Regions from separate parts of the Ruegeria sp. A5 genome, predicted to be linked through region 1. Evidence: riboswitches for the same ligand, from Rfam matches in the RefSeq annotation. Region 1 holds a riboswitch; the other holds the start of a gene.
What was found. Region 1 has a riboswitch for cobalamin ahead of ACR0AY_RS17170 (hypothetical protein). Riboswitches for the same ligand answer to the same signal wherever they lie in the genome.
Positions count from the first base shown of each region.

Region 2: it holds a riboswitch for cobalamin, as region 1 does, so the genes downstream of both, ACR0AY_RS12270 (DUF1636 family protein) here and ACR0AY_RS17170 (hypothetical protein) in region 1, are expected to answer to the same signal.

Region 1 is NZ_JBQGAV010000008.1:137,440-141,857, forward strand. Features, by position in the region: gene ACR0AY_RS17160 (DNA polymerase III subunit gamma/tau) at 1-986, opposite strand, end outside; gene ACR0AY_RS17165 (phosphatase domain-containing protein) at 1,159-1,659, shown strand; gene ACR0AY_RS17170 (hypothetical protein) at 1,664-2,071, opposite strand; cobalamin riboswitch at 2,163-2,383, opposite strand; gene ACR0AY_RS17175 (serine aminopeptidase domain-containing protein) at 2,505-3,362, shown strand; gene rsgA (ribosome small subunit-dependent GTPase A) at 3,399-4,418, opposite strand, start outside.
Region 2 is NZ_JBQGAV010000004.1:410,623-415,040, reverse strand. Features, by position in the region: gene ACR0AY_RS12280 (glycosyltransferase family 2 protein) at 1-777, opposite strand, end outside; gene ACR0AY_RS12275 (NAD(P)-dependent oxidoreductase) at 892-1,878, opposite strand; cobalamin riboswitch at 1,984-2,190, shown strand; gene ACR0AY_RS12270 (DUF1636 family protein) at 2,276-2,656, shown strand; gene cobW (cobalamin biosynthesis protein CobW) at 2,653-3,708, shown strand; gene cobN (cobaltochelatase subunit CobN) at 3,714-4,418, shown strand, end outside.

The DNA.
Region 1 (4,418 bases):
ATTTGTTGACCTCGGGCGCGTTCGTCGGGGGAAACGGTGGGATCTTCGGCGGCATCCGGGGTGATCTTGACCACCGATACCCAATGCGTGATTTCAGCCAGATCGCGTAAGACGGCGAGTGGATCAGCCCCTTCGGCATATTGCCCGCTCAGCTCGGTCAACGCGCCTGCAGCATCGCCGCGCAGGATCATATCCATCAGATCCAGCACCCGGCCCCGATCAGCCAGCCCGAGCATGGCGCGCACCTGATCCGCGCTGGTTTCACCGGCCCCGTGCGAGATCGCCTGATCCAGCAGTGAGGTCGCATCCCGCGCTGATCCCTCGGCGGCCCGGGTGATCAACGATAACGCATCCTCGGCAATCTGCGCCCCTTCGGCATCTGCAATCTTGCGCAGCAGACCGATCATATCCTCCGGCTCGATCCGGCGCAGATCAAAGCGCTGGCAACGGGACAGGACGGTCACCGGGACCTTGCGAATCTCGGTGGTGGCAAAGATGAACTTCACGTGTTCGGGGGGTTCTTCCAGCGTCTTGAGCAGCGCGTTGAAAGCGCTGGTCGACAGCATGTGAACCTCGTCGATGATATAGATCTTGTAGCGCGCGGACGCAGCGCGATAGCGTACGCTGTCGATGATCTCGCGGATGTCATTGACACCGGTGCGGCTGGCGGCGTCCATCTCCATCACATCGACATGGCGGCCCTCCATGATGGCTACGCAGTGTTCACATTGACCGCAGGGTTCGGTGGTAGGGCCGCCGCTGCCATCGGGACCGATGCAGTTCATACCCTTGGCTATGATCCGAGCGGTCGTCGTCTTGCCGGTACCGCGGATACCGGTCATGATGAAGGCCTGCGCGATCCGGTCCGCCTCGAAGGCGTTTTTCAGAGTGCGCACCATGGCGTCCTGACCGACCAGATCGGCAAAGGTTTCGGGGCGGTATTTACGGGCAAGAACCTGGTAGGCGGGGCTGGGCGTCTCGGTCATGTCTGCTCTGTCGGATTCGCGTTACGCCGCAGCGTAGAGGCCCCCGCCGCCCGCGTCCACAGCCAGCCGGGACGATTTTCATTTTGGAATGCGTGGGTATGCGGCTAAAATCCACTCTATTCTATTTACTGGACCAGTATGTTGTTGGGTGAAGTTTGTTTGGGGGGAGATTATGTCGCAACTGGTGGTTTATGCGTTGCAGGTTGGCGGAGGCACCTTGGCCTTGTCCTCGATGCCTGGGCGTGGAGGAACGTATACAGAAGACCTTGATCTTATCGCAGACTGGAAGCCCGGGCTTGTGATCTCGATGACGACTGAGGTTGAGATGATTCAAGATGGCGCGCGGAATTTTGGCGCTGATATTCAGGGGCGTGCCAGCAGATGGGTGCATTTGCCGATCGAAGATTTTGGCACGCCACCCAAAGAGATTTTGGACCGCTGGCCTCGCGTTGGCGCGACCGCACGTCAGGCGTTGTCAGGTGGTGGCCGTGTGCTAGTGCATTGCCGTGGTGGCTGTGGCCGATCCGGGATGGTGGTTCTGCGTCTGATGGTTGAATGCGGTGAACGGCCTGAGGCGGCATTGAAGCGATTGCGTACGGTGCGTCCTTGCGCAGTCGAGACAAATGCCCAGATGCTTTGGGCCGTTGAACCGGCCCGTGTTCAAGCCGTTTGACGGCTTAGACACCAACATGTGGCGAGATTTCGCCACCGTTGTGCTGCACCAGAAGCGAAGCCTCAAGCATGGCGCAAGGAGGATTCCTTAGCAGGTCTGCAGGTAGGCTGTGGTACTCGGTTCCGAACATCATGTCTGCGTAGTCATCCAGCCGGCCGGTATCGATTTCAGGATCGGTTCCGCAGAATACACGTATCTGGTCGCATTGGGCGCGAAAGCGGGCGGTGCATCCTTCCGGGCAGTGCGACAGATCTATGGTGCCTTCAATCACAAACTCAGTTTTCGTGACCGGTTTTGTGGCGGACATGGCCTGCGTCAGAGCCCGCGCCATCTGTGCCAATGCGGGGCAGGGTGCGCCAGTACGTTGGCACACGGTCGCCGCGAATTCGTGTGTTTTGGTCTTCCAGATCATCAATGCGCCCTCCGCGCGCAAGGCGAGGGCGTGGCACAGGTTGGTCGTTGCGGAGCACGATCAAACCCGTCCCGGACACCCCTCCCGAGTTTCGGTTCTACATCCGATGGCAGGTCTCCTGACTTGCGGGTCATCGCTTTGCCGACCTTCCCAGCCTTCAAGGCCAGTGGTATCTCGGCATTGCTCTCCGCTTACAGTTGCGGGGGCAGCCTCGGACTAGGTTCTTTCCGGATTTATCCGGGCAGAACCGCACCGTGTTCCCTTTTCATCCCGGCCCGATTGGGCGCGAGAACCATCGCGACATGGCTAGCGGCTGCGCCGTGCCCGAGTCAAGAAGATTGCGTCAGGCAAGTGACGTACGGTCCAGCCACGTCAACCTTGACTTGAGGCGCTTCGGGTGAACTGATCAGTTCAGTCGGTATTGGAGGGCACCATGTTGGACACACAGCAGGCGGTTGTGACCGAGGATTTTCAGATCCCGTCCGACCCGGCAATGTTGTCGGCGCGGCTTTACCGTCCGGTTGCCGACCCCGAAAAGGTGGTCGTCATAAACGGTGCGACTGGGGTGCCGAGGGATTACTATCAGTACTTCGCCCGATGGCTCGCCGAAGAACAGGGCATGGCCTGCCTGACTTACGATTACCGGGATTTTGGTCACTCTTTGGTGGGTTCGCAAAAGCGGTCAAATGTCACCATGGCCGATTGGGCGTTGATCGACATTCCATCCGCCCGGGCCGAGATGCGCCGACGGTTTCCGCAGGCCAAGCTATGGAGCATCGGTCATTCCTTGGGCGGAATGTTTGGCCCGATCCAACCCGATATCGATCAGATCGACAGGATGATCTGTGTCTGTTCGGGTCTGGTAACGCTGGCGGATCACCCTTGGCCTTATCGCGCTTTGGCGGCGTTGTTCTGGTATGGTCACGCGCCGCTGGTGGTCAAGGCGCTTGGCTACCTGCCCGGGCGGTTGGTCGGGTTTGGATCGGACCTGCCTGCCCAAGTCTATTGGCAATGGCGCAAATGGTGCACCGCCCCCAAAAGCTATGTGCCAGAGATCGGCACGACACTGCCCGCCGCCCGCTGGAAAGACTTGGGCAAACGTGTCGATCTGTTTACCTTCGCAGATGATGAAATGGTGCCGCCGGATGCTGTCTGGCGTCTTGCCGATCTCTATGGACCCAAAGCCGGGCGCCATCTGCTTGCACCAAGCGAATTCGGAGTGTCCAAGATCGGCCATATCGGTGCACTCGCAAGACGGAATGCGGCAGTCTGGCCTAGACTGATCGCCTGATAGCGCTGGGCACCGGTAGGTCGGTGCCCAGCTTCGTTATAGCCCTTTACGGGATTTTTTCTCGTGCATCACGCTGCGCACCATCTTGCCGAACGCCTTGTCGCGGGCGCGGGCCTGCGCCACCGAAGCGGAATTGTGTTGGTCTTCGCGCCGCAGCTTGCGCCAGCGGTCCAGCCGCGCGGGATCAAGCGTACCAGCGTCGATTGCCGCCTGCACCGCACATCCGGGCTCAGTCTCGTGCTGACAATCCGAGAAGCGGCAATCCAGGCTGAGGTCTGAGATGTCCGAAAATACCTCATCCAACCCCTCCTGCGCATCCAGCAGACGCAACGCGCGCATGCCGGGCGTATCGATCAGCCAGCCGCCATTGCGCATGCGATGCAAGGCGCGTGCAGTTGTTGTGTGCCTGCCGCGCGCATCATCTTCACGGATACCTGCGGTGGCCTGATCCTGCCCCGTCATCCCGTTGGCGAGCGTCGTTTTCCCAACGCCGGATGATCCAAGCAAGGCGCTGGTTTGTCCTTTCGGACACCACGACAGAACTTGTTCGAGATCGCCGTGATCCAGCGCGTTGACCGCAAGTACCGTCAGAAACGGGGCGAGCGATTGGGCTTGATCTACATAAAGGCTCGGATCATCGCACATGTCCGATTTGGTCAGAACGACCACCGGATAGCAGCCTGACTGATGCGCCAGCGCAAGATACCGCTCCAATCGTGGCAGATTAAAATCGGCGTTGCAGGAACTGACGATGAACAGCACGTCTACATTTGCAGCGATCAACTGCGCTGCAGCTCCGGTACCTGCCGCTCGGCGTTGAAGCAGGCTTCGCCGGTCCAGCATACGGCGTATTCGTTTGTTTTCATCCACCAGAACCCAATCTCCGACGGCATATGCACCGGTTGATTGATCCAGAGATAACAAAGGCGATTCACCTTCAGGGCTCAGCCCGATCAGTCGATCCCGGTGTACGGCCGAGATGCGATACGGAAGAAGTGACGGATCAGCCGTATGCTGAGCCGCGAAATGAGAGGACCATCCGAGGTCCGATAAGGA
Region 2 (4,418 bases), on a different contig from region 1:
GTACTTGAGCCCTTGATCCTGCCCCACATGATTGGTGCGCCCACGGTCGCGCTTGACTAAAAAGCTATCAGTGCTGCGCACAGCATAATGATGAATGCGCGCGAATTCATGGCTGAAACCACGCCATGCTTTCCATTTCACTTGGTCTGCTGGGTAGAGGTTCCCGCCCGAATCCCGCCACAACACCCCTTCGTATGGCGCGTCAGGGTTCGGTGCATCTTCTGGATTGATCCTGGGACGATGGGCGCGAAAACGGCTGAATTTCCCATTGTTGCGGAACAGCGTTTTGAACCCTTTGGTCCGGTGATGCGGATAGCCGTCTTCCGTGGCGGCCAGAAAGAAAGTCTCAGGTACAGGTCGATCAACGAAATCGTTCTGACCTGCGTTTCCGAACATGCGCCAGCAGATCGAGATCGCGTCCGCCACGCCGCTGGCCTCAACGAGGCTTCTTATATCACTATTGGGCAAACGGATATTGATATACTCGTCCACATCCAAACTGAGAATCCAATCCGATGACAGATAGCTTGGGTGATTCCGCGCAAGCGAAAATGCACGAACCTGCGGCGCGGCGCGCGGACCCAGTCTGTTTCGTTCGTGGTGAGCCCAGCCAAGCGCTTGCAACCGTTCGCCCATGGCATCGGTACCATCAGCGCAATCATTGGTATAAATCAGAATGTCATCAAAGCCGATTGCGTGGTTGTAGGCCACCCAATCGATCATGAAAGGCCCTTCGTTCTTCATCGTTGTTACGATGAGAAAGGTCTCATTCGTCATAAGTTGTTCTCTTGCCTGTGCCGGTGTCGGACTCCTGTCGACCTATTTAGAATAGCACCATAATTTTGTCCAACCAGGTCGCCAGACAACCGCAATGCTTGCCGATTAATTGATCTACCGATTCTGCGGGATCACCTCGTAACCCGGTTCTTCTGGCTCGTCGTCCAGCATCTCGGTTGGGAACCCTGGCGCTTGGATCTCCAGTCCGGTCGCGTCCTCTAGCCGCCTGATGATGTTCGGGGACAGTTCACGCTCACCATATCGCGCGATGCCATCTTCGAAAATCTTGATCATCAATGGGTTTATCTCAAGAGGAACTCCGGCACGGTCGGCGACCTCCTGAAACAGACCGATATCTTTTTTCACCAGGTCCATGGTGAAGGAAATATCGCGCGAGCCGTTCAGGATGACCTGACTTTCGGTCTCGTGCACGAAGGATGTGCCTGACGATATCTTAATCGCCTCATAGGTGGTTCCAAGGTCCATGCCGGCGGCCTTGGCTGTCACCAATGCCTCGGCGCAGGTGATCAGGTTGGCGGTAGCCAGATAATTGGTCAACACCTTCAGAATAGAGGCCGAGCCCAGATCGCCCGTGTGCAAAATGCGCCGCCCCATGGTGGTCAGGAAAGGCAGGATACGTTCAAAAGTCTCACGATCACAGCCTGCGAAGATCGAGATATTACCCGTCGCTGCCCGGTGACATCCGCCCGAAACCGGGCAATCCACCGCTGCGCCGCCTCGTTCGATGACCATTGCGCCAAGGCGTTTGACTTCGGCTTCGTCGGTGGTCGACATTTCCATCCAGATTTTGCCAGGGCCGACCCCTGGCAACATTTCCTGCATCACCGCATCCGAGGCCGCAGGAGAAGGCAAACAGGTTATAACAGCATCGCAATCGCGCATCAGTTGCGCCGGGCTTTTGGCGGCTTTGGCACCCTTGGCGACGAATTCGGTCACCAGATCCGGGTTCAGGTCATGAACCGTCAGATCGATACCGTTTCGTAGCAGCGATCCAGATAGCTTGCCCCCTACATTCCCCAGCCCGATAAACCCTACTTTCATGCGCGGTATCCTCCTGTTCGCATCTTGCTGCCATGCCAGCACGTCGTAGCAGAAGTATCATGCCGCCCAGCGACCCCGACAGGTCGCTTTTTATCCGCTTTTTCACGGATCGGCGCGACTCGCTTGACAAGCAACCCTGCCCTGCCGCATGTCCCTTTCGTTGGTGTCTGCGAGAGCAGATGAAAAGGGAATGCGTCAGCGGTTTTTGCCGTCAAACGCAGCCGCCCCCGCGACCGTGACCGGAGAGGGTGCCCAAAGCCACTGGCAGTATGGCCGGGAAGGCGGGACATCCGGCAGAGGCCTCCTCTGAAATCCGCAAGCCGGGAGACCTGCCAACGCCCGAAGATGAAACCGGACGGGGTGTTCCGGTGTGGGGCTGTGATCGGCCCGCATGAAACCCCGTCCCCCACGAAGAGGATTTGGGGGGATGAGAGACATGACCGAGACCGCACCGGTCGAACTGCTGGTTTGCACTACCTGCCGTCGCGGGCTGCCTGTCGAGGATGACGCCCAGCGCCCCGGCACGTTGCTGCACAAGGCGCTTGAACAGGCGGGCCTGCCCGAAGGCATTACCTTGAAAGCTGTGGAATGCCTGTCGAATTGCGATGAAGGCTGCTCGATCGTGCTACGCGGAGGACCGGATCGCTGGACTTTCGTGTATGAGCATCTGAACGAGATCGACCATGTCGAAACCATCGTCGAAGGCGCAGCCAAATACCTCGCCACCGAGGACGGTTTGGTCAAATGGCGTGAACGTCCTGAACATTTCCGCAAAAACTGTGCGGCCCGCATTCCCCCGATTGGAGCCCTGAAATGAGCAATCTCGAGAAACTCCCCGTCACTGTGATCACCGGCTTTTTGGGCTCGGGCAAAACCACACTGGTGCGCCATCTGATGCAGAACCCGCAGGGCAAGCGGCTGGCGGTGGTCGTCAACGAATTCGGCGATGTCGGCGTCGATGGCGATATCCTGAAATCCTGCGCCATTCCTGATTGCCCCGCAGAAAACATCATGGAACTGGCCAATGGTTGCATCTGCTGCACCGTGGCCGATGATTTCATCCCGACCATTGAAGCCCTGATGGCACTAGAGCCGCGTCCCGATCACATCCTGATCGAAACCTCCGGTCTTGCCCTGCCAAAACCGTTGTTGAAGGCGTTCGACTGGCCCGATATCCGCTCGAAAATTACCGTCGATGGCGTGATTGCTCTGGCCGATGCCGAGGCTGTGGCCGCTGGTCGGTTCGCTCCGAATGTCGAGGCGGTGGATGCGCAACGCATGGCAGATGACTCGATTGATCATGAAACGCCCTTGTCCGAGGTGTTCGAGGATCAGATTTCCTGCGCCGACATCATTCTGCTGACCAAGCCCGATCTGGCTGGCCCGGAAGGCGTTGCGAAAGCGAAAGAGATCATCGCCGCCGAAGCGCCCCGCCCCATGCCCGTGGTCGAAGTGGCCGAGGGTGCCGTGGACGTCCGCGTCGTGCTGGGTCTAGAAGCCGCGGCCGAGGATGACATGGACGCGCGTCCCAGCCATCACGACGGCCATCACGATCACGAGCATGACGATTTCGAAAGCATCATCGTTGAACTGCCCGAGCAAACCGATCCGATTGATCTGGTCGCCAAGATTGAACGATTGGCCAACGAGTTGAATATCCTGCGCGTCAAAGGCTATGCCGCCGTTCAGGGCAAGCCCATGCGCCTACTGGTTCAGGCCGTCGGTGCGCGCGTGCGTCACCAATATGACCGCCTGTGGGAGCCCGGCGAAGACCGTCGCTCGCGCCTTGTGGTCATTGCCGAGCATGACGATATCAAAGAGGCCGAGATCCGCGATATCCTCGTGGGTGTAACCGAGGCTGCCGAGTAAGACTTATGCACGTCGTCTTCCGCGAAAGCCATGGGCTCGAAGAAACCGAGACCCCGACCGATCTGGGTCAGAGCCCGGCGGACCTGGTGGTGCTGTCCTTTTCCGACAGTGACCTTGGCGCTTTCGCGGCGGGATGGCATCGTGGAGGTGGGCCTGAAGGACGCATGCCAACGATGCGGCTGGCCAATCTGACGGCGCTGAAGCATCCCCTCTCAGTCGACACATATGTCGAGCAGACACTGGAGGGCGCAAAGGGCATCCTGATCCGTCTGATCGGTGGAGTGCCCTATTGGGCGTACGGCTTGCAGCAGGTTCTGGCGCTGGCGCAGGCCAAAGGGATTGCACTGGCCGTACTGCCCGCAGACGGTCGCGAGGATACGCGGCTGGATGATTACTCTACCCTGCCTGTCTCGACCCTGCGGCGGCTGGCGCATCTGTGCGACACCGGCGGTGAGGTCGCGGCGCAGGCCGCTCTGGCGCAGATGGCACTGGCTGCGGGGTTGTATGCAGGTCCGGTCATGGGCGCCAAGACCATCCCCGAATGCGGTGCCTGGTGCCCAGATCACGGCGTGATCCCTGCAGAAAACGCTCTGCCCGGTGATGCGAAACGTATCATCGTAACCTTCTATCGTGCTTATCTGACCTCGGCGGACACAGCCCCAATCGCAGCGCTGATCCGCAGCTTGCGCGCGCGAGGTTTTGAGGCCGTC